DNA from 2 places in the Polaromonas sp. P3_B1 genome. Region 1 is predicted to be linked to the other one. Evidence: riboswitches for the same ligand, from Rfam matches in the RefSeq annotation. Region 1 holds a riboswitch; the other holds the start of a gene.
The links. A riboswitch is a leader RNA that binds a small molecule or an ion and turns the genes downstream of it on or off. The one in region 1 is predicted to bind glycine.

Region 1 (13,466 bases):
AAATCCACGAAATGGCGTTTCCGTTATCGGCTGGTTATTTGGTATCGGCGGTGTATGCGGAGGCGGAGGCGGAGGCGGAGGCGGAGGCGAGGGAGCTTGGGTCGCGTCAGTCATCGTGAACTCCTGTGTAAACATCGTTGCAGTGGTGCTGTTGCCGCAATAATTAAACGGCGATTGCCACTGCCTGTCATCCTCTAGATAGAGGTCTAAAACACTCATGGCGGGCAATGCATCCGGGTTGCTCAGTCACGGCTGAGGTCCTCCTCCAATCGGAGGAGCTGTCAAGCAAGTCTTTGACATATAAGACATTTGGATTGATTCAGGCTGCGGAACGACACTGGCCGAAAGCCCTCATCCCAACCTTCTGCCGGAGGGAGAAAGAGTAAAAACCGAGGTCCAGGATTGACCGCCGATCAAGCGGCTTTCCTCCCTCTCCCCCTGGGAGAGGGCAGGGGTGAGGGCGGCGGCCTTCATGGAGGCAAAATGCCCCCATGAACTCCCTAAGCGGCATCCGCATCCTCGACCTCTCCCGCGTGCTCGCGGGCCCCTGGTGCACCCAGACTTTGGCCGACCTTGGGGCCGATGTGATCAAGATCGAGCGGCCCGGCACGGGCGACGACACGCGGACCTGGGGGCCGCCCTTCTTGAAAGATGCCGATGGCGCGGACACCGAGGCCGCTTATTACCTGGGCACCAACCGCAACAAGCGCTCGGTGACCTGCGACATTGCCCAGCCCGCGGGCCAGGCGCTGGTGCGGGAGCTGGCCGCGCACTGCGATGTGTTTGTCGAGAACTTCAAGGTCGGCGATATGGCGCGCTATGGGTTGGATTACGCCTCGCTCAAAGCCATCAACCCGCGCATCGTGTACTGCTCTGTCACGGGTTTCGGGCAGAACGGGCCTTATGCCGAGCGTGCGGGGTACGACTACGCGATCCAGGGCATGGGTGGGCTGATGAGCGTGACGGGCGAGCGCGACGACCTGGGTGGCGGGCCGCAAAAAGTGGGTGTGGCGGTGGCGGATTTGATGACGGGCATGTATGCGACGGTGGCCATCCTGGCCGCGCTGCGCCATGCCGAAAAAACCGGCGAGGGCCAGCAGGTGGACATGGCGCTGCTGGACACGCAGGTGGCCATGCTGGCCAACCTGGGCGCCAATTATTTGGTCAGCGGCAAGGCGCCGGGCCGGGCGGGCAATGCGCACCAGAACATCGTGCCCTACCAGGTGTTTGAAGTGGCGCCTGCCGCCGATGGCAGCAAGGACCATTTGATCCTGGCCGTGGGCAATGACTCGCAGTATGCGAAGTTTTGCACGGTGGCGAATATCCCTGAACTCGCGACCAACCCGCTGTTCGCCAAGAACCGCGACCGTGTGCTGAACCGTGCCAAGCTGGTGCCGATTCTGGAAGCGGTGATGAAGACGCGCGCCAAGGCCGACTGGCTGGCGGCGCTGGAGGCGGCGAAGGTGCCTTGCGGCGCGATCAACAACCTGGCCGAGGTGTTTGCCGACCCGCAAATTGAGGCGCGCAAAATGGTGACGGAGTGGCAGCACCCGGTGAAGGCCGATTTGAAGCTGGTCTCCAGCCCCATGCGCCTGAGCGCGACGCCGGTGCGCACCGATTTGCCGCCGCCGCTGCTGGGCCAGCACACCGATGAGGTGCTGCGCGAGCTGCTGAACTATTCCGACGCGAAACTGTCCGAGTTAAAGAGCGGCAAGACGATTTGACGCGGCACGTCCGCACAAGGAGCCGAGGCGATGAAACACAACTTCGTATTGGTACACGGCGCATGGCATGGCGGCTGGTGCTGGCGGCGTGTGGCGCAGGTCTTGCAGCTGGACCACCACAAAGCCTTTGCCGTCACGCTGACGGGCCTGGGCGAGCGGGCGCACCTGCTTTCGCCCGCGATCAACCTGGATACCCACATCAACGACGTGATCAACCTCATTGAAGCCGAAGAGCTGCACGAGGTGACGCTGGCCGTGCATTCCTACGCGGGCATGATTGGCACGGCGGTGGCCGACCGCATGGGCGAACGCCTCAAGCACCTGGTGTATGTGGATGCGGTGGTGCCGCAGCCGGGCGAAAGCTGGAGCAGCACGCACGATGCCGCCACGCAGCAAAAGCGCATGGCGGGTGCGCAGGCCACGGCGAATTTCAGCTTTGCGCCACCCGACCCGGAGGTCTTCGGCCTGCAGGGCGCCGACCACGACTGGGTGCAGCGCCGGCAGACGCCGCACCCGGGCAACACCTACCAGGCGCCGCTGGATTTTGATGTGCAGCGCGTAGCCAGCGTGCCACGCACTTTTGTGAGCTGCACCACGCCGGCACTGGCGACCATCACGCCCAGCCGGCTGCGCGTGCGCGACCCGCAATTCTGGGGCGGCGCCTGGCTGCCGAATTCGCGCGTGGTGGAGCTGGCCACGGGCCACGACCCCATGGTCACCGAGCCGGCGGCGCTGGCGCGCATCCTGCTGGAGTGCGCTGAATGAAGACGCTGGGTCGACGGGGCTTCACGGCGGCACTGGCGGGCAGCTTAGCCCTGCCCGCGCTAGCATGGCAGGAGCGCACACGGGTCAAAATGGCCACCTTGCCTGTGCCAGCCTCCTTGCCCGAAGCCGCCGGGCTGGCGGCAAAGCAGGGCAAACCGCTGGTGCTGCTGGTCAGCCTCCCCGGCTGTCCCTACTGCGAACTGGTGCGGCGCAACTACCTGTTGCCGGCCCGCAATGACTCCGGCCTGGAGGCCTGGCAGATCAATATCAACGACAACAGCACGCCGCTGACCGGCTTTGACGGCAAATCCACAACGGCCGCCGCGCAGGCCAAGGCCTGGAAGGCCACCTTCACGCCGACCGTGCTGTTTCTGGGCCCGGAGGGACAGAAGCTTGCCGAGCCCCTGGTGGGCGTGGCCGTCCCGGACTTTTATGGTGCCTATCTCGACGAGCGGCTGGTGCTGGCGAGCACGGCATTTTTCGCGCTGCGTTAGGGCTCGATCATCATGACGGACGAAGAATCGCTGCAGGCTGCCATCCATGAAGAAGTGGCGCTGCGGGCATATGACCCGCATTGGCCCGCGATGTTCGAGGCCGAACGGGAGCGGCTGCGCTTCCTGTTTGCCGATGACTTCATCGCGATCGAGCATATGGGTAGCACGGCCGTGCCGGGGCTGGCGGCCAAGCCAGTGATCGACATCCTGGGCGGTGTGGCCTCGATGCAAGCTGCCAGGGCGCTCGTGGCGCCGCTGTGCGCGCAGGGCTATACAGCGTCCGCCGAGTTCAACGCAACGCTGACGGACCGCCAGTGGCTGATGCGCTGGGCCGACGGGCATCGCACCCACCACCTGCACCTGGTGGTGCATGGCGGCCCGGTGTGGGACCAGCGCCTGCGCTTTCGCGATGCGTTGCGTGCGGACCCGGCACTGGCGTGGAACTATGCCGCGCTCAAAACCGAGCTGGCCGCGAAATACCCCGCTGACCGCGAGGCCTATACCGAGGCGAAGGCCGCCTTCGTGCGGTCGGTTTGCGAAGGCTGAGCCTGAGCTCCGCAGTTGACCGGCGCCTACTATTAAGCGCTTGAATCAGTCCGCTGGACCTGTACTGTTCTCCCCGGCCTGGTGTGGCGGCACAGGCTTCGGTGGTAAATTCAAGCCGTTCAAGCAGGAGAGCGCTGCCGTAAAGATGGCAGCCACCGAAGGCGCAAACTTCCATAATCGCTCAGGTCCCGTACTGCCCGGAAACACACAGCCGTCTGGAGAGACGCCGCATGCAATATGCGGCGCACCGAAGGAGCAAGGCCGAGGCGAAAGCCGCGGCTGAATCTCTCAGGTAACAAGGACAGTGGAAGCGGCCGCAAGCAGGTGATGGCTTGGCGGTTGCCACAATTCTTTCTTTGAATTCAAGCACCCCTCAAGGCATTGCGCTTGCGCAACTGCAATTTCTACTTGAGAAGGAATCGCCATGAAAGTCATGGTTTTGGGTGCGGGTGTCACGGGGGTCACGACGGCCTGGTATCTGGCGCAACGTGGGCATGAGGTCACGGTGGTCGAGCGGCGCGGCGCGGCCGCGATGGAAACCAGCTTTGCCAACGGCGGGCAGATTTCCGTCAGCCACGCGGAGCCCTGGGCCAACCCGGGTGCGCCGCTCAAGGTGCTGCAGTGGCTGGCGCGTGAAGACGCGCCGCTGCTGTTCCGGCTGCGGGCCGATATGAACCAGTGGCTGTGGGGCCTGGAGTTTTTGCGCAACTGCACGCCGGCGCGCACCGCGCAAAACATCCGCCAGATCGTGAACCTGGGCATGTACAGCCGCGGCGCGCTGCAAAAGCTGCGGGGCGAACTGGGGCTTGAGTATGACGCGAAGACCCAAGGCATCCTGCACTTCTACACCAGCCAGGCCGAGTACGACGCGGCGCAGGAGCCGGCGCGCATCATGCGCGAACACGGCTGCGAGCTCGACATGAAAACCGCCGATGAATGCGTGGCCATAGAGCCCGCGCTGGCGCAATGCCGCGGCAGCATCGTGGGCGGCAGCATGACGCCCAGCGACGAGTCGGGCGACGCGCAGGCCTTTACTTCAGCGCTGGCCGCGCGCTGCGAGCAGGCGGGCGTGAAGTTTCTCTACAACACCAACATCCTCGACGTGCTGGCCGGCGGCGGGCGGCTGGAGGGTGTGCTGGCGGCCAGAGGCAGCGGCGAAGCGGGCGGGCGTGTGGAAACCCTGAAGGCCGATGCCTACGTGATGTGCCTGGGCGCCTTCAGCGCGCCCTGGGCAAAGCGGCTCGGACAAAGCCTGCGCATTTACCCGGCCAAGGGTTATTCGGTGACGCTGCCGGTGATCAATGAAGCGGTCTCTTACCAGGTGAGCCTGACCGACGACGAATACAAGCTGGTGTTCTCGCGTTTGGGCAATCGCCTGCGCATTGCGGGCACGGCGGAACTCAACGGCTACAACACCGAGCTGAACCTGGTGCGCTGCCAGGCCATCGTGCGCCGAGTGAAGCAGCTTTTCCCGGAAATGACGGACGGCGAAGGCGCACAGTTCTGGACCGGCCTGCGCCCCGCAACGCCGAGCAATGTGCCCTACATCGGCAAGAGCAAGACGAGTAACCTGTTCCTCAACACGGGCCACGGCACGCTAGGCTGGACGCATGCCTGCGGATCGGGCGCGGCGATTGCCGACATCGTGAGCGGGCGCGTGCCGGAGCTGGACTTTGCGTTTACCGGCATGCCGGCGCCCGGCCGCACCATGGCTTTGTCGAGTATGGCGAAAGCCTGAGCGCGGGCGGGCGCAGCGTCAGCAGGCTTTGGGCGGACACGGTAATATCGCCCTCCGTTCATCAGCCAGCTTATGCAGCCATGACACCCACCACGAACACACCGCCCGAGGGCCTGCCCATTTATCGCCTGCTCACAGGCCCGGATGACGCGAGCTTTTGCCACCGTGTCAGCGAAGCCCTCGCACTGGGTTACGCGCTTTACGGCTCGCCGGCGGCGACCTTCAACGGCGAGCGCGTGATCGTGGCGCAGGCGCTGCTCTGGCCTTCGGCAAGCAAGAGCGGCGAATGAGCGCGTCCCGGCCCCTCAACCCCGCGACGCTGCAGGCCATGGCGGATTTCCCGCGCCAGCTGGAGGCGTTTTACGCGGCCATTCCCGAAAGCCACCGGAACTGGACGCCGCCATCGTGGGAGGGCATCCCGAGCGAGACCTTCTCGGCCCTGGGACAGATCTGCCATGTGCGCGACATTGAGGTGGACGGCTACCACGTGCGCATCCGGCGCACGCTTTCGGAAACAAACCCGGTGCTGGCATCGCTGGACGGCTATGCGCTGGAGCGGGAACGCGGCTATGCAACAACCGATGCGCGGCAAGCCCTGGCGGCGTTTCGCGCGGCGCGCGCCACAACCATGGATATGCTCACGGGCCTGGCACCCGGAGCACTGGAACGCACCGCCGAATTCGAAGGCTACGGCGCGCTGACATTGCGCAGCCTGGTGCACTACCTGTGCAGCCATGACCAGCAGCACCTGGCCGGCCTGCAGTGGCTGCTCGGCAAGATGGATGCGGCCGGCGCCACGAGGGCCGACGGCAATTTGTAACGCCGCCCTTATCAGGAAAGGCGCTTTTCGCGCTACCTTGTCGGCCCCTTTTTCAGTAAAAAAACCACAGCTGGGCGGGGGTATTCCCGCTTTATGACCCTTTAGAGTCGGCCCACTTGTAAGTAGAAGTTAATTCAGCCTCACACTGAGGAAACGGCTTCGCGGCCGTGCTTTCCGCAACTGCGGCTCAATCAATGACTACTGGGATGATCGACATGAAGGTTTTATTGCGTAATGTGGCTGTGTTGTCGGGCGCGGCGCTGGCTCTGGGTTCTGCCGTGGCACAAACCGAAACTCCGCCCCCCAAAAAAACCAGGGCCGCTGCGGCGGCGCCGGTTGAAAAATTCACCGGCCCACGCGAAAAAATGGTCGTGGCCATGCCCAAAACCTACGGCAAGACCGAGACCATGGCCCTGTGGGGCGATTACTTCAGCCACCTGTCGCGCTGCGCCAATGTGGAACTGCAGAACGCCCAGGGCGACTCGCTGGAGCGCACCAGCAACGTCGACATCCTGGGCGAGAAGGAACTGATCGAGGCGCTTTCGACCGGCAAGGCCCAGATCGGGCAAGTGAACCCCGGCCTGGCCGCGCAGATGGTGACCGCCGGGCAGGCCGCGCCCTTCGCGGTGCCGGGCAACAAGGCGACGGGCCAGCGCAATTCCTACAAGCTGATTTTGATCACGCGCATCGACAGCCCGTACAGGGAGCCCAAGGACCTGGTGGGCAAGAAGATCGCGCACACCACGCCCACCTCCAACTCGGGCAACCTGGCGCCGCGCGCGCTGTTCCCGGCCCTGGGCCTGACGCCGGACAAGGACTACGAGGTGGTTTTTTCGAACGGGCATGAGCGCTCGGTGACGGGCGTGATGCATGGTTTTTACCCTGCCGCCGCCGTGGCCAGCGATTTGTACCAGCGCATGGTCGTCAAGGGCGACGTCAAGGGCTCGAGCATTCGCACGATCTGGGAAAGCCCGCCCTTCATGACGGAGACCTGGACCATGAACAAAGAGGTGTCGCCGGAGCTGCAGGCCAGGGTCAAGAAATGCTCGTTCAGCTACAGCTTCTCGCCCACGCTGAAGAAGCAGCTGCCCGGCAACGACACCTTCCTGCCGATCAATTTCGACCGCGATTTCGCCACGGTGATGCAGGTCTATCGCTCCACCCAAAAGAAATAAAGCCCCCACGCTTTTCACTTCGTGTAATGCGCTGCCCCCCGGGGGGGCCGCCCGCCTGCGGTCTGGCAAAGCCAGTCCCGCGGCTCATGCTGGGTTGAAGAGTCCTTGGGCACAAACCTGGTGGTGGGGTATTTCACCAGCGGGGGCCGAGGGTCCGGCCTTGGCCTGTCCTTAGCCTGTCGAAGGGCCGGCCCAAGGCGCCGCCCCCTTGAGGGGGAACAAGCTACACGCAGTGAGCCTGGACGGGCGTGAGTGCTTTCACGGCGAGTTTGCTTTTGCCGCTCAGGCGCATGGCCTGCAGTGCCGTACGCGTGCTGGCCGGCAAATCCAGGCCTTGCGCCAGTTTCAGTTCCAGCAGCAGCTCCAGCAGGGGCGACAGGTCTTTGCGCGGTGCGCCGGACTCCACCTCTGCCATGGCGCACAGCAATGCGAACACGGCGGCAGGCATGGCGGCATGGGCCTGCGCGGCGGCTGCCAGGCTCTTTGCCAGGCGCGGGCCTTTGACGAGCGGCGTAGCCCACAGGCGCGCCAATGTCCGGCCCATGGCCGTCACGTCCAGGCGCCCGTCTTGCATGCTGCGCACCAGCGCGTCGACCGCCAGTGCGCCCTGGCCCGGTTCTTTGCCGGCCAGGCCCACGGCTAGCAGCAGGCATGCCATCGGCGTCATCGGTGTGGTGGGCTGAAGCAGCACATCCAGGTAGGCGCGGTTTTGCCACTCCGCTGCCCACCAATCCACATTGTTGCCAAGGGACCGTGCGCCTTCGGCAAAAAAAGGCTCCAGGTTGGAGGGCTGCAGGCTGGCGGCAAAGCCGATGGTGGACGCGTCGATTTCGGTTTGCCATCGCTCGCTCGTCAGGTGCTTTGCGCACAAAGCCATACCGTGGTGGTGCGAGCCAGCTCGTTGCGGCTCGGGCCTGCAAGTGATATGCAGGGTGTGAAATACGGCATAGCCGGCTTCGCTGGGCTCGCTGCTGCTGACATGCCAGTCCAATTGCGCGGCAGCCGGGCCATCGGGGCCCAGGCCGCCAAAGGCTGCCAGCGTGAGTGGATCGTCCATGCGGGGTGAGCGTATGCGGGCAGCAGCCACGAACAATGCTTGCGCAGCGTCATCATGCGGCACGGCCACCGTGTCCCCCAGCGCATGGCGAAGGGCTTGCACCACCGGTTGGTCCCTCAACGTGCAGGCCTGTTGCAATGCGCCGCGGGCGGCGTCCGCGTCCACGCTGGCGGGCACCAGGCGCATCAACGCAAACACCTGCTCTGACAAGGGTAAGACCGCATCCGCCTGCCGGCAGGCCGCGATGCGTGCCACCAGTTGCCGTGGGTCTATGAAGCCGCCGCGGTGCGTGGGCGCAGACAAAGGTGTCAGGCCCAGGCCGGCAGCGGCTTGCGACATCAGGCCGAGCGTGCGCTGGGCGATAAAGTCATGGGTGCTGACCTTGCCTGCCGAGGAGTCCATGGATGCCATGTCGGCGGCTTGGTCGCCCAGTGCGCACGCCATAAGCTGAGCCAGCGCAAAGCCCAGCGGCTTGCTGCTCCAGTCCAGGCGCCTGGCGCGCTTCTTCAAAGCCAGGAACGCCGCCCGGTCTGCCGCGGGTATCGGGGCCAGGCGTACCAAGGCTTCTGCCACGCGCTCCCACTCGTCTACATCGGCCGGATTTTCCAAGGCGTAGGCCATGCGCTCGACCAGGTCGGCTACCTGGGCCAGGGGTTGCAACGCGCGGCTGGCGTCAAGCGGCGAGAGCCTGGCAGGCGCGGGAAGCAATGCAGGGGCCGATGCACCGGCGCCTGCCGGCGGCCGCGTGCTGGCCACTGCAACGGCTTGCGCAACGCCCACCAGCTTGCCCAGCGCGGCCTGGTTGACGGCCGACACAAACGGCAGGTAGCCGCGCGCCACCTCCTGGCCTACAGCGTCCAGCCCCCAGCTTTGCAGGCAGGCAATGACTTTTTTCTGCACGTCCGGGGCCGCATGGGCCAGCGCATGCGCGGCCATGGCGCTGATGCCGGCGGCACGCGCGGGCGTGTCCCTGACCACCTGGCCTAATAGCTCCAGCCCCGACAGCACGCGGCCTTTGACGGCGGAGGTCACCACGGGCTGCATGGCCTCGCAGACCTGCGTATCGTCTATGTGGCCCGCCTTGTACAGGTGCTCGAGGGCATCCATGGCCAGGCCCACGGTGGGCGCAATACGGCTGTGGCACAGCGCCAGGTAGCGGGGTGCAAAGGCGGCCATTTCATCCACGGCGGGGGCCAGGCGCTCGTGAAAGCGCGAGAACCAGCCGGACTTGAATTGCGGCCAGTCGCAGGCCAGGGCACCCAGGGTTTTGTCAAGTAACTGGGTTCGGGTATAGACGCCGCGTTCGCACAGGGTCAGGAAAGCCTGGGTCCAGGTCAGCGCCGGGTCGTGGCAATACTTTTCAACGGCCGCAAAGCTGCCATCCGATGTGCCCTCGTGGCCAAACAGCTGCAGCAGATGCGGTGCCAGGCCGGGGTCCGCGTCCACGTGGTTGAGGACAATATTGGACTCGGCCCGCAAGTCACCAAAAAAGAGCGCTTGCAGATACTCGTCGGTTTGCGGCCGCTCGATCAGCCCGGCGACGATGGCGCGGTGAACATGGCGCCGGTAGTGCCAGTTGTGCTCGCCACGCAGTTGCTCCTCAATGGGCTGGCTTGACGGCGCGGGCTGATAACGTTGCCTGAAAGCGGCAATGTCTTGCACGCCGATGTGCATCCAGTAGTCCGCCGCTGGATGCCCGGAGGTGCAGAGGAAGCGGGCCAGGTCGATGGCGCGAAACAGCCTGTTGGCCTGGTGCTTGTCCAGGGCCTGGGTCGGGTTCGCGGGGTTGGGCTGCTGCGGCCTGAGCATGCGCCAGCGCGCGTGTACCAGCCGCTCCACGGCAGGCAGGCTGGCGGCGCGTTCGGCGGGGCTCATGGCATCGACCAGGTCCATCACACCGGTGATGTCGCCGGCCAGTATGCAAGCTTCAAGCGGCGAATCGCAGGCGGGCTGTGAATCAGTTTCTGGCATCGATTTGCGGAGGCTCGGAAGAGTTCAGGTTCAGTGCGGCTTGTGCGGCCAGCACGTGTTTGCACGGGCCGCGTTCACCCTGGTGTTTGGCAAACCATGGGCAGGTGCAGCGCATCAGGCCGTCCAGCTCGCGCACGCGGTAACTCACGTCGGCGCTTTGCACGAGCGCTTCCAGCGGCGTGGTGGACACCAGATGCACCGCCCCCTCGCGCAGGAGCGCGCGGGCATCAGCCAAACGGGGGGACATGTCTTCCAGCAGACTCAAGTCAAAGGGCAGCACGCGGTGGAAGTAGGCGCTGTGCGCCAGGTCAAATCCCACCAGGCCCGCGACGCCTAGCACCTGCAAGGCCTTGTCCACATCGGGCACTGGCCATTGCAACTGCTCGGCCAGCGCGCCCGGGCGCAAGGCATCTTGCCAGTTGAGCTGCGCGCGCACTGCGGAAACGGGACGGCGTTCGTCCGCCAGCATGAGCGCATGCAGCGCCTGACCCTCCCCCGAGAACCCCCGCCAGACCTCGGCGCTGAGCACCAGCGTCAGCCGCATGTTTCCAAAGTCCAGGCACCAGGCGCTGGCTTGCTGTTGGGCATCGGCGTACAAAGTCAGGGTTTTGGCCTTGGGCAACAAGCTTTCCAGCACACGCAAGCGGGTGCTGTCGGTAAAGCGCACACCGGTGCCATCGCCCTGCGTGGTGGTTCGCAGGCCTTGCGGGCCGGCCATCACCCAGAGCGGTGTCTTGCTCGTGGAGGCTTTGGGCAGGCCGCGCAGAAAACGCAAGGCAGGGATGGCGTCCACTTCAAATACCTTGTGCATGGCGGCCTGGTAAGCCTGCACGGCCACCATGCTGCGCAACCAGCGCAGGGGCAGTTCCACTTTTTTCTCTACCACCGAGGCGCCCGCCGTGCGCAGCGAGAATTCGGTGCGCCCGACCGACAGCGCCAGACCATCGGCATCCCGCACCTTGGCCAGCGCGGCGCGCATGGTGGCATTGAAGTCGATATTGGTCGTTCCCTTGCCGGCGATGTCTCCTGTGTAGGCCTGCGGCTCCATGTCCACCCGTATGTAGGTGCTGCAGCAGGCCGAAAAACCCTCCAGCCGCAACATGCCACCGCCGGATGTGACCACGGGGTCGGCCAGCATGATCGCCAGGCCCACGCTGTTGGCTGGCGTGAAAAAACGTGAACCCACCAGCAGGTGCACGGCGCTGAGCAGCTGCGCGGCGAGTTGTGGCTGGTGCAGCACGCCGTCAAAGAAATGCGGGTGGGGACTTGCGCCAGGGGACGAAGTGGCCAGCCTCATGTGCGCGCCGCCGGAAAATTCCAGTGACGACGGTTCGGCGTAGCGATAGGTGTGGGCGAAGTGGGCCATGAACGGAGCGATGATGTCATATCCGGTTGGGGGCCGCGGGACTGGCTTTGCCAGACCGCAGGCGCCGCCCCCTTGAGGGGGGAACAAGCTACACGCAATGAGCTTGGACAGGGGGGAGCCTCTAGCCTCCGGTGAGCCTGGACGGGCGTGATTCGCTAAGCAAGGGGTGCACGGTGCCCCAAAGGCTTTCGTCGAGCACGCGCTGCAAAGTGCGCAACAGCTGGTCGTTGGAGGTGTAGGCCTTCACCAGCACGGCTTCCACGCGATCGCTTTCCTTGGAGACCGTGTCGCTCGCGGAGAACACCACCACGGGCGGCGCTGGGTTCAACGCTTCTATGGTGTCCAGCAGCTCCCAGCCGGAGCCGTCTTTCAGCGTGAGGTCGAGGAGCACCAGGTCGTAGTGGTGCTTGTCCAGTTGTTCGCGCGCCTCGTGCAGCGAGCCGGCGAACTCAAAGGTCGCGAAATCCTGGGCAATGGTGGCGGCGATGCGCTGGATGTCCAGGTCGTCCTCGACATGCAAAATGCGCGGCCTGCCTTCGGCCATGTTGGCAATGGCGCGCTGAAGGCTGAGGATGAGCTTGTTTTCGTCGATGGGTTTTTCGAGCCAGGTCGAAACCGCGAGCGGCTGGTTGTTGAATTCCAGCTCGCCGGCCTCGGCATTGGCCGACACCACCACGATGGGCAGCTCGCGCGTGCGCTCTTCGCGGCGCAGCGATCTGATCAAGCTGATGCCGTCCAGGTCCGGCAGGCCCAGGTCGACGGTCATGGCGGCGTAGGGCCTGCGCACGACCTGCTCCATGGCCTGATCGGCGCGGTGGACCAGGTCGGCATCAAACCCACCTTTGTCGAGCATCAGCTTGATCAGATGGGCGATGTCGCGGTCGTCCTCGCAGACCAGGATCAGTGGCCTTGCCGGCCCGTTGTGCCTGGCCTTGTTTGCGGGGGCGCTGACTTCTTCCACCGGCAGCGCAGCCGCTTCTGGCAGCTCGAAATAGAAAACCGTTCCCACTCCTGTCTGCGAGGTGAAGCCCACGCTGCCGTTCATGCGCTCCACAATCGCGCGCGAGATATTCAAGCCCAGGCCGGTGCCGCCTTTCTGCCGGGTGTCCGATGTATCGGCCTGCGAGAACTTCTGAAAAATGCGCTTGCGGAACTCTTCGGGAATGCCGGGGCCGCTGTCAATCACCTCGACCCTGACCCGCCTGTCGCGGCACTGCAGCCTGACAAACACGGTGGATTCGGCGGGTGAGAACTTCACGGCGTTGGAGATCAGGTTGGTGGCGGCCTGGGTCAGCCGGTCACTGTCGACACTGACTCTGACTCCTTCCGTCCGTACATCCAGGGCCAGTTTGACCTTGTGCTGGCCCGCGAAGCCTTCATTGGCGACGAGGATCTGTTCCAGCAAGGGCCGCAGCTCCACGGCCTGCATATCGAAACGCATCTTGCCGGATTCGATTTTTTCGCTGTCGAGGATGTCGTTGATGAGCCGTATGAGCCGCTCGCAATTGCTGGTGGCGATGCCGACGAGGTTCTTGGCCATAGGCGGCAGGTCTCCGGCGACGCCGCCGACGATCAGGCCGAGCGAGCCGCGTATGGACGTCAGCGGCGTGCGCAACTCATGGCTGACGGTGGAGACAAACTCGCTCTTCATGCGGTCGACACGCTTGAGCGCGGTCACATCGGTGCCCAGCGAGTAGAAGCCCAGCACCTTGCCTTCATCCTCGCCTTCGCCGTAGCGCGGAAAGTACTGCATGACATAGTCGCGCACCTGGCCGTCTGTGGTTTGCTGGACGCGGTCATACTCGGCCGC
Region 2 (9,795 bases), on a different contig from region 1:
CGCGGTTTGATTCCCGGCCGCCAGTCCAGCCTCAGCCCGAAGCCGCCAGGCTGTCTCGCACACCGGCGGTGATTTCCAGCGACCTGCGCGCAATGGCCGGGTCAAAAATATGCGTGGTCACCATCAGTTCGTCGGCTTGCGTCTCGGCGATGAAAGCCCGCAGGCCTTCCCGCACGGTCGCGGGCGCGCCGGCCACCGCGTAACGCAGCATGCGCTGCGCACCCACGCGCTCGGCAGGCGACCAGTAGCTTTCGATGTCGTCAATCGGCGGCGGCATCGGCCCCGGCGTTCCGCGCAGCAGGTTGGTCATGGCCTGCTGGATGGAGGTCTGCTGGTAGCGCGCCGCTTCATCGGTGTCGGCTGCCACCACGTTGGCGGCAACCATGGCGTAAGGCTTGTCGAGCTGCGCGGAAGGCTCGAACCGGTCGCGGTAGGTTTCGAGGGCCTGCATCAGCATGTCGGGCGCGAAGTGCGAGGCAAAGGCAAAGGGCAGGCCCAGCGCCGCGGCCAGCTGCGCGCCGAAGAGGCTGGAGCCCAGTATCCACAGCGGCACCTTGAGGCCCGCACCCGGCACGGCGCGGATTCGCTGGCCGGGCTCGACGTCTTCAAAGTAGTAGCGCAGCTCCTGCACGTCCTGCGGAAAAGTGTCGGCATTGTTCTGGTGGTCGCGGCGCAGCGCGCGGGCGGTCAGCTGGTCGGTGCCGGGCGCGCGGCCCAGGCCCAGGTCGATGCGTCCCGGGTAGAGCGATGCCAACGTGCCGAACTGCTCGGCAATCACCAAGGGCGAATGGTTGGGCAGCATCACGCCGCCCGATCCCACACGAATGGTGCGTGTGCCGCCGGCCACATGGCCGATGACCACTGCGGTGGCCGCGCTCGCGATGCCGGGGTTGTTGTGGTGCTCGGCCAGCCAGAAACGCTTGAAGCCCAGTTGCTCGGCATGCCGGGCCAGGGCCAGGGTGTTGTGAAAGGCGTCGGCGGCTGTTGCGCCTTTGACGATGGGGGAGAGATCGAGGACTGAGAAGGGAATCATGGTTTGGCTCCCTCCCCCGATGAGGGGGGGTAGGGATGGGGGCTTGCGGTGTTTGATGTTGCGCCATGCGTGTTGGGAGGCCGTAGGCCCTCACCCTCCTTCGACAAGCTCAGGACAGGCCAAGCCTCTCCCAGGGGAGAGGGAGTAAAGGGTGGGTGCTGAGCTTGGATGCATGGGCGTGCTGTGGGGGCGACGGGCCAGTTTAGGAGCTTCCCGATGGCCGCGCGGGGGGCAGGGTATAAATCCCCCATGACGGATTCAGTGAGCATTCAATTACCGCCCGAGGCACTCGCATTGCTGCGCACAGCCAGCCGTTTTGAAACCCCTTGTGGCGACGGCGCCATGGTCTGGCACACCTGGGGGCAGGCCGCGCGCCGGCCGGAACTTGCGCCCTTGGTGCTTTTGCATGGCGGCAGCGGCAGCTGGATGCACTGGCTGCGCAATATCCCCGCGCTGGCCGCGTCAGGGCGCTGGGTCCTGGTCCCGGACTTGCCCGGCTTTGGTGATTCGGCGGCGCCCTTGCGCGGCACCGACGCCGATGCGCTGCCTGAACCGGTCGAACAGGGACTGGCCGTGCTGGTGGGCGACGCGGCCTGCGACCTGGTGGGATTTTCTTTCGGCGGCATGGTGGCCGGCTTCCTGGCGGAACGCTTTCCCGCCCGGGCCGCGCGCGTTGTGCTGGTGGGCGCGCCCGGCCTCGGTGTGGCACCTGAAAAAGCCATACGCCTGCGCGCCTGGCGCCACCTTGCCGATGCGGCCGAGCGCGACGCGATACACCGGCACAACCTCGCGGCCTTGATGCTGTATCGCGAAGAGGCGATTGATGAGCTGGCGCTGCGCCTGCATATCGCCAATGTGCTGCGCGACCGCATGAAGGGCCGGAGCCTGGCGCGCACCGATGCGCTGGCGCAGTCGCTGGGCCGTGTGCAATGCCCTGTGTGGGCGATTTATGGGCGGGAGGATGCGCTCTACCGCGGCAAGCTCGATGCGCTGCAGGCGGCGTTGACGCGCGCCATGGATTTCAGGGGCCTGAAACTGGTGGAGGGCGCCGGCCACTGGCTGCAGTTTGAGCGGGCCGGCGCGTTTGATGAGGCGCTGCTTGCCGCCCTCGAAACAGATATCTAGCGCTTATTTCTCGATCGCGAGCAGCTCGATGTCGAAGGTCAAGGTGGCATTGGGCGGCACCACGCCGCCGGCGCCGCGGTCGCCATAGGCCGTGGCGGGCGGGCAGGTGAGCGTGGCCTTGCCGCCGACCTTGATTTTTTGCACGCCTTCGGTCCAGCAGGGCACGACGCGGTTCAGCGGAAAGGTCGCAGGCGCGCCGCGCTTGTAGGAGCTGTCGAATTCCTTGCCGTCGGCCAGGGTGCCGCGGTAGTGCACCTTGACGGTGTCGGTCGCCTTGGGCTGCGGGCCGGTGCCGTCGGCGGTGTGCACGATCTTGACGCCGTTGGGCAGGGTTTCGGCCGGGGCTGCTGCAAGGGCTGCGGTGGAGACAGCGAGGGAGGCAAAGGAGGCGATCACGGCGGTCAGTGTCTTCATGAGGTCATGCTTTCATGGCGGGTGGGTAATCGAAAGAGCTGGCCCGGATTATCGCCCGCCCCCTGTCTTGCCCAGCGGCGCCGGCCGGCCGCCTTGTAAACAAATGCGGCGCAATCTGTCCTGCGGGGTTACCATGCGTGAACTATTCACTTCGTGGGTGGTTCCATGGTGGCACTTGCCGCACAATTCGACTCGCCCCGCCGGCTGAGCAAAAAGGTCAGCGACCGGCCGCAGGACTGGCTCGGCACGACGCCGCTGCTGGACCTGGACGACCCCAAGCTGCGCCTGAAGGCTCGCGCGCTGGTCCAGCTGTGCCGCACCGAGCGGGACAAGGCGCTGGCCATCTATCGCTTCGTCAAGCGCCTGCCTTATACCAAGCGAATCAAGCTGCAATACCCGACGGCCCGCGACGTGCTCGAGGCGCGGGGGGGCGACGGCGACGACAAGGTGACCTTGCTGATCGCACTGATGCGCTCCGCCGGCATTCCGGCGCGAATACGCTACATGGAGATGCGCGGCGAGATGCTGCGCGGCCTGATTCCGGGAGCCACGCCGGCGGCGCGACCGCTGGCGGAGTTCTGGCTGGGCGGTTGGGTGCGCACCGACACGTTTATCTTCGATGCGGAATACGTGGCCGCCGCCCGCGAACAGCTGAAAGCGAACGGCTGGGAATGCGGCTGGGGCATCCACATCCATGCCCAGCTTCTGTGGGACGGCAAGAACGACGCCTTCCTCGGCGGCAAGCCCAGCGACCAGGACCCGATGATCAAGCGGCTTCTGTGCGTGGTGAGTGATCCACTGGAACTGGTGTCGCCATCCGTGGGGGGCAGCGGGCTGCGTTACCGCCGGTCGCTGCGTGCCCTGCAGTGGAATGTGCTGGCGCCCGCCATGATACGGGCCATCGAGGAACTGCGGGCCGGCTCCCGTTCTTCTGGAAACTAGCCCATGCGTCGCAACAACTCCGGTACCGATGAAACCAGCATGGCCACCCCGGAGCAAGTCAGCAGGCTCAGCACCAGCCTGCGAAAGGCCAGGTCGCTGATGCCCGCGTAAAGCCGTCCGCCCAGCCAGGCGGGAACAAGCGCCGCGGGCGCCACGATGGCCAGCATGGGCAGCGTTTCGCGGGTGACCAGGCCTGCGGCGGCGTAGCTGGCCATGGTGACGGTCAGTACCGCCAGATTGAAGTTCTGGATGACGGCGCGCTGGTCCGCTTTCTCGTAGCCCCGCAGGGTGCACCACAGCGTCGGAATGACGCCGCTGAAACCGCCCAAGGCACCCATGAAGCCGCCGGCCATGCCTGCCGTGGCGTCGGCGATGCGGCCTCCATGGTGGATGCGCGGAAGCTTGCCCGAAAAAAGCATGGCCGGGCACCATAGCGCCAGCAGTACGCCCAGAAACAGCTTGAACAGCTGGACGTCAAGTCGCGGCAACAGCAGCAAACCCAGCGGCAGCCCCAGCAGGCCGCCGGCCAGAAATGGCAGCAGGCGCTTCCAGTCGGTATTGCGGCTGACCGTGAAGGCCGCCATGACCTGCCCCGTCAGCCCGCCGAACACCGCCATCACCGCCGCCAGCTTCGGGTCTATGGCCCAGGCCCAGAAAGACATGGCGACCAGGCTGAAGCCAAAGCCCGACAGGCCCTGGACAAAGCCCGCCGCCGCCGCGCCCGCGATGATCAGGATGATGTGAGCGTCAAGACCTGCCACAGGGTTGACAGATCCTCAGGCGTAGTCGCTCACGGGCACGCAGCTGCAGAACAGGTTGCGGTCGCCGTAGACGTTGTCGACCCGGCCCACGGGCGGCCAGTATTTGCCCTGCTTGAGCGAGGCCAGCGGGAAGCCGCCGGTTTCGCGCGAGTAGGGCCTGTCCCAGTCGGCGCCCAGCAGGCTGGCCGCGGTGTGCGGTGCGTGCTTGAGCGGGTTGTTGTCCTGCGGCCACTGGCCGGCTTCGATCTTTCGGATCTCGTCGCGGATGGCGATCATCGCGTCGATGAAGCGGTCCAGCTCGGCCAGGGTTTCACTTTCGGTGGGCTCCACCATCAGCGTGCCGGGCACGGGAAAGCTCAGTGTGGGCGCGTGAAAGCCGTAGTCCATCAGGCGCTTGGCCACGTCCTCGGCGCTGACGCCGCTGGTGTCCTTCAGTGGGCGCAGGTCCAGGATGCATTCGTGGGCCACGTGGCCGTTTTCGCTGGCGTAGAGGGTCGGGTAGTGGTCTTTCAGGCGCGAGCTGATGTAGTTGGCGCTCAGGATGGCGACCTCGGTGGCCTGCGTCAGGCCCTCGGGGCCCATCATGCGGCAGTACATCCAGCTGATGGGCAGCACCGCGGCATTGCCCAAAGGCGCCGCCGATACGGCGCCCACGCCGTTGCCGGGAATGCCCGCCGTCGCATGGCCGGGCAGGTAAGGCACCAGGTCGGCCACCACGCAGACCGGGCCCACGCCCGGGCCGCCGCCGCCGTGCGGGATGCAGAAGGTTTTGTGCAGGTTCAGGTGGCTCACGTCGCCGCCGAATTCGCCCGGCGCGGCCACGCCGACCAGCGCGTTCATGTTGGCGCCGTCCACGTAGACGCGGCCGCCGTGGCTGTGCACCATGGCGCAGAGTTCCTTCACCTGGGTCTCAAACACGCCATGCGTGCTGGGGTAGGTGATCATCACGCAGGCCAGCTTGTCGCTGTGCTGTTCGCATTTGGCCTTCAGGTCGGCCATGTCGACGTTGCCGCGGGCGTCGCAGGCGGTCACGACCACGCTCATGCCCACCATCTGCGCGCTGGCCGGGTTGGTGCCGTGGGCCGAGGACGGAATCAGGCAGATGTTGCGGTGGCCCTGGCCCTTGGCTTCAAGGAAGGCCTTGATGGCCAGCAGGCCCGCGTACTCGCCCTGCGAGCCGGCGTTGGGCTGCAGACTGATGCCGGCATAGCCGGTGGCCTGGCACAGCCAGTCGCGCAACTGCTTGTCGAGCTCGGCATAACCTTGCAGCTGGTCGGCCGGCGCGAAGGGATGGATGTTGGCGAACTCGGGCCAGGTGATGGGAATCATCTCGCTGGTCGCGTTGAGCTTCATGGTGCAGCTGCCCAGCGGGATCATGCTGCGGTCCAGCGCCAGGTCCTTGTCGCTGAGCATGCGGATGTAGCGCAGCATGCCGGTTTCGGAGTGGTGGGTGTTGAACACCGGGTGCGCAAGGAAAGGCGTGGTGCGGCGCAGCTCGGCGGGGATCAGCGATTCCACGCCTTTTTCGAAGGCGCTGACCACGGGCAGGGTCTGGCCGGGTTTGGCAAAGAAGGACCAGAGCAGCTCGATGTCCTTGCGGCTGGTGGTTTCGTCCAGCGACACGCCCAGGTGGTTGTTCAGGCGATAGCGCAGGTTGGCGCCGGCCTGGCGCGCGCGCTCGGCAATCGCATGGGTCGCGTCGCCGGTTTTGATGGTCACGGAATCGAACGCGCCGGTGTTCGTGATTTCGTAGCCCAGCTCCTGCAGGCCGCGCACAAAGACGGCGGTGTAGGCCGCCACGCGCTCGGCGATGCGCTTGAGGCCCTGCGGGCCGTGGTAGACGGCGTACATGCTGGCGATGACGGCCGGCAGCACCTGCGCGGTGCAGATGTTGGAGGTGGCTTTCTCGCGGCGTATGTGCTGCTCGCGCGTCTGCAGCGCGAGGCGGTAGGTCGGGTTGCCGTGGCTGTCGACGCTGACGCCGACCAGGCGGCCCGGCAGCGAGCGCTTGAACTCGTCGCGGCAGGCGAGGTAGGCCGCGTGCGGCCCGCCGTTGCCCATGGGCATGCCGAAGCGCTGGGTGTTGCCCAGCACGATGTCGGCGTCCCATTCGCCGGGCGGGGCCAGCAAGGTGAGCGCCAGCAGGTCGGCCGCGACGCACAGCGCCGCGCCGTCGACGTGGGCCTGGCCCGCAAGCGGGCGCAGGTCATGGATGCTGCCGGTGGTGGCGGGGTATTGCACCAGCACGCCGAAGTAGTCGCCTTCAGCCATGAGCTGCGGCACCGTGACCGCCGCCGTGCTGACCTTGATCTCGATGCCCAGCGGCTTGGCGCGGGTCTGTATCACCTCGATCGTCTGCGGATGGCAGTCGCCCGCCACGATGAAGACATTGCTTTTGCTCTTGACGCTGCGCTTGGCCAGGGTCATGGCTTCGGCGGCGGCGGTGGCCTCGTCGAGCATGGAGGCGTTGGCAATCGGCATGCCGGTCAGGTCGCAGACCATGGTCTGGAAGTTGATCAGCGCCTCCATGCGGCCCTGCGAGATCTCGGCCTGGTAAGGCGTGTAGGCGGTGTACCAGGCGGGGTTCTCCAGGATGTTGCGCAGGATCACGCCCGGCGTGTAGGTGCCGTAGTAGCCCTGGCCGATGAAGTTCTTGAACACCTGGTTCTTGGCCGCGATGGCCTTGAGCTGCTTGAGCGCGGCGGCTTCCGTGACCGGGGCCGGAATGGCCATGGGCATCCGGCGCGCGATGGAGCGCGGAACAATGCCTTCGACCAGTTCGCGGCGCGAGACCGAGCCCACAACGTTGAGCATGTGGACCTCGTCGGTCTCGTCGATGCCGATATGGCGGGCGATGAACTCGGAAGGGTTTTCAAGGTCGCCCAGGGGCTTGGCGGTTTGCATCAACATGTCGGGTTTCCGGAAAAATCGTTCGCCCTGAGCTTGTCGAAGGGCAGGCGGAACGGGGAGAGCAGGGCTTCGACAGGCTCAGCCCGAACGGGAGTTAAGCCGCGAACGCGGTGTAGCGGGTCTCGTCCATCAGCGCGTCCAGCTGCGATGGGTCGGACAGCTTGATCTTGAAGAACCAGCCGGCGCCCATGGGGTCGCTGTTGGCCAGGGACGGGTCGTCCTTCAGCGCTTCGTTGATGGCGGTCACTTCGCCGCTCACGGGCATGTAGACGTCGGCGGCGGCCTTGACCGACTCGACGACGCCGGCGGTTTCCTTTTGCGCGAAGGTGGTGCCCACGGCGGGCAGGTCCACAAACACCACGTCGCCCAGCGCGTCCTGCGCATGCACGGTGATGCCGACGGTGGCGACGTCGCCTTCAATCTTGAGCCATTCGTGGTCTTCGGTGTATTTGACGGTCATGAGAATCTCCAGGGGGTTGAGGGGTGGGACAGCAGGGTTCAGCCGCGGTAGTAACGGGTAGCGACAAAAGGCATGGCGGCGACTTCCATGGGCACGGCCTTGCCGCGCACGATGGCGTTCACGCGTGTGCCCAGGGCGGCAAATTCGGGTTTCACATAGCCCATGGCGACCGGCTGGTTGATGGTCGGGCCCAGCAGGCCGCTGGTGACCTCGCCGATCTTTGCACCGTCGGTGCTTTGCAGTTCGGTATGGTCGCGCACGGGAACGCGCTCCAGCGCCACCAGGCCCACGCGCTTGCGGGCAAGCAGGGCGGGGTCGGCCAGTTGCGCCAGGATTTTGTCGGCACCCGGGAAACCGCCCGCGCGCGCACCGCCGGTGCGCCGCACTTTTTGCATGGCCCAGTTGAGGCTGGCTTCCACCGGCGTCGTGGTGGTGTCGATGTCGTTGCCGTAGAGGCACAGGCCCGCTTCCAGCCGCAGCGAGTTGCGCGCGCCCAGGCCTATGGGTTTGACCTCGGGTTGGGCGAGCAGCGCGCGCGCCAGCGCATCGGCCTGCGAGGCGTGCACCGAAATTTCAAACCCGTCTTCGCCCGTGTAGCCGCTGCGCGTCAGGAAGCAGTCGCAGCCCGCCACCGTGAAGCGCCCACCGGTCATGAACACCAGCTTTTCGATGCCGGGCGCCAGGCGCTGCAGCGCCGTGACAGCCTGCGGACCTTGCAGCGCCAGCAGCGCCATCTCGGGCATGGGGATGACCTCGCAGCGCGAGCCGATCTTGGCCTGGATGTGCGCGATGTCGCCCACCTTGCAGGCGCCGTTGACGATGACGAAGAGGTCGCCGCCGTTGGCATAGTCGCGGTTGAAAAACATCAGGTCGTCGATGATGCCGCCCTCATCATTGAGCAGCAGGCCGTAGCGCTGCTTGCCGGCGGGCAGGTCGATCACATCGACCGGAATCAGCGATTCAAGCGCCGCCGCCGCATCCGCCCCCACCAGGCGCAACTGGCCCATGTGGGAAACGTCAAAGAGGCCGGCGGCCTGGCGTGTGTGCAGGTGCTCGGCCATCAGGCCCGCGGGGTACTGCACCGGCATGGAATAGCCCGCGAAAGGCACCATGCGCGCGCCCAGCTCCAGGTGCAGCGCATGCAGCGGCGTCTTCAGCAGGGTTTCGGGAGCGGCGGAAGAGGTGGACGAATCGGACAAGGCATTCTCCGGGGGGGCAAACAGGTTCTAAATCCATCGGTTGCCCCTGCTGTCCACTTTACCTGAGAGATTCGCCCGGCGATGCGGGTTTGCTCCTTCGGTGGGCCGTCCTGGCGACGGCCTCTCTCCAGTAGGGAACGCCTTGCCGCGTGGTGCGCCGCAGGGCGGTTGCCAGTCCTTTTGCCTGAGCGTTCAGTGCACCAAAAAAGGGGGTGTACGTGCGCCTTCGGCGGTTTTCTCGGGAAAACTCTCTCCTGACCCGGCAAGTGTAACGGAAGCGGCTGCCGGGCCGGCCTGGTGGATCAGGCTGCCTGGTGCTGCGGCAGCAGCATGGCGATGCGCTCGCTGATGGAGTCGGCGCGCTCGTGGCCCGCGATTTTTTCGATCTCTTCAATCATCTCGCGCGAGGCCGTGAGCATGCTCTCGCGGTCCTTGGCATTGCGCAGCGCTTCGCGAAAGCGTTCGGCCATGACCGGGTCGCGCCGGGCGAACATGCGCTCGCAGATGTCAAACAGGAACATGCGCGTTGTGGCGAGCGAGCGCTTGCCTTCGAACTGGTCGGCTGCGACCTGGATGGCCTGGGTGGTCTCGGGGCTGGGGAAATTCTGCAACTGGGCCGGCGTTGGCGTCGGGGCGGGCGCCGCGGCGGGCACCTTGCCCGGATGCGCTTCCAGGAAGCCCTCGCGCAAAAGGCGCAGCGCAATGGCTTCGCCGTCGCCGTCAAACAGTGGGCGGAAATCCTGCGCGGACTTGCTGCCGTCGGCCATCAGCAGCAGGGTGCGCTCGCGCTGGCCAAGCGTTCTCACGCCGGGCTTGAGCTCGGCGCGGGCGCGGTCGGTTTTGTGGAGCTGCATGGATTTCATCCTGAAATGAAAGTTAGGGCCTGTTAACGCTATTTATGCAAATGCGAATGGGGTTAAAACGGCGCCAATCAAGGCGCGCGACGACGCC

Region 2: linked by a shared signal. The riboswitch ahead of gcvT (glycine cleavage system aminomethyltransferase GcvT) and the one ahead of AC1DXS_RS11675 (D-amino acid dehydrogenase) in region 1 are both predicted to bind glycine.

Annotation. Positions count from the first base shown of each region.
Region 1 is NZ_JBFUGK010000017.1:13,374-26,839, reverse strand. Features, by position in the region: gene AC1DXS_RS11695 (CaiB/BaiF CoA transferase family protein) at 492-1,724, shown strand; gene AC1DXS_RS11690 (alpha/beta fold hydrolase) at 1,755-2,489, shown strand; gene AC1DXS_RS11685 (thioredoxin fold domain-containing protein) at 2,486-2,983, shown strand; gene AC1DXS_RS11680 (GrpB family protein) at 2,996-3,529, shown strand; glycine riboswitch at 3,735-3,843, shown strand; gene AC1DXS_RS11675 (D-amino acid dehydrogenase) at 3,954-5,267, shown strand; gene AC1DXS_RS11670 (DUF1737 domain-containing protein) at 5,348-5,557, shown strand; gene AC1DXS_RS11665 (DinB family protein) at 5,554-6,087, shown strand; gene phnD (phosphate/phosphite/phosphonate ABC transporter substrate-binding protein) at 6,303-7,262, shown strand; gene AC1DXS_RS11655 (DUF6493 family protein) at 7,486-10,290, opposite strand; gene AC1DXS_RS11650 (SWIM zinc finger family protein) at 10,277-11,656, opposite strand; gene AC1DXS_RS11645 (DAHL domain-containing protein) at 11,778-13,466, opposite strand, start outside.
Region 2 is NZ_JBFUGK010000019.1:33-9,827, reverse strand. Features, by position in the region: gene AC1DXS_RS12620 (SDR family oxidoreductase) at 1-10, shown strand, start outside; gene AC1DXS_RS12615 (LLM class flavin-dependent oxidoreductase) at 32-1,033, opposite strand; gene AC1DXS_RS12610 (alpha/beta fold hydrolase) at 1,283-2,158, shown strand; gene AC1DXS_RS12605 (FKBP-type peptidyl-prolyl cis-trans isomerase) at 2,162-2,572, opposite strand; gene AC1DXS_RS12600 (transglutaminase-like domain-containing protein) at 2,726-3,514, shown strand; gene AC1DXS_RS12595 (sulfite exporter TauE/SafE family protein) at 3,511-4,275, opposite strand; gene gcvP (aminomethyl-transferring glycine dehydrogenase) at 4,291-7,185, opposite strand; gene gcvH (glycine cleavage system protein GcvH) at 7,280-7,645, opposite strand; gene gcvT (glycine cleavage system aminomethyltransferase GcvT) at 7,684-8,844, opposite strand; glycine riboswitch at 8,884-8,985, opposite strand; glycine riboswitch at 9,005-9,111, opposite strand; gene AC1DXS_RS12575 (hypothetical protein) at 9,147-9,698, opposite strand.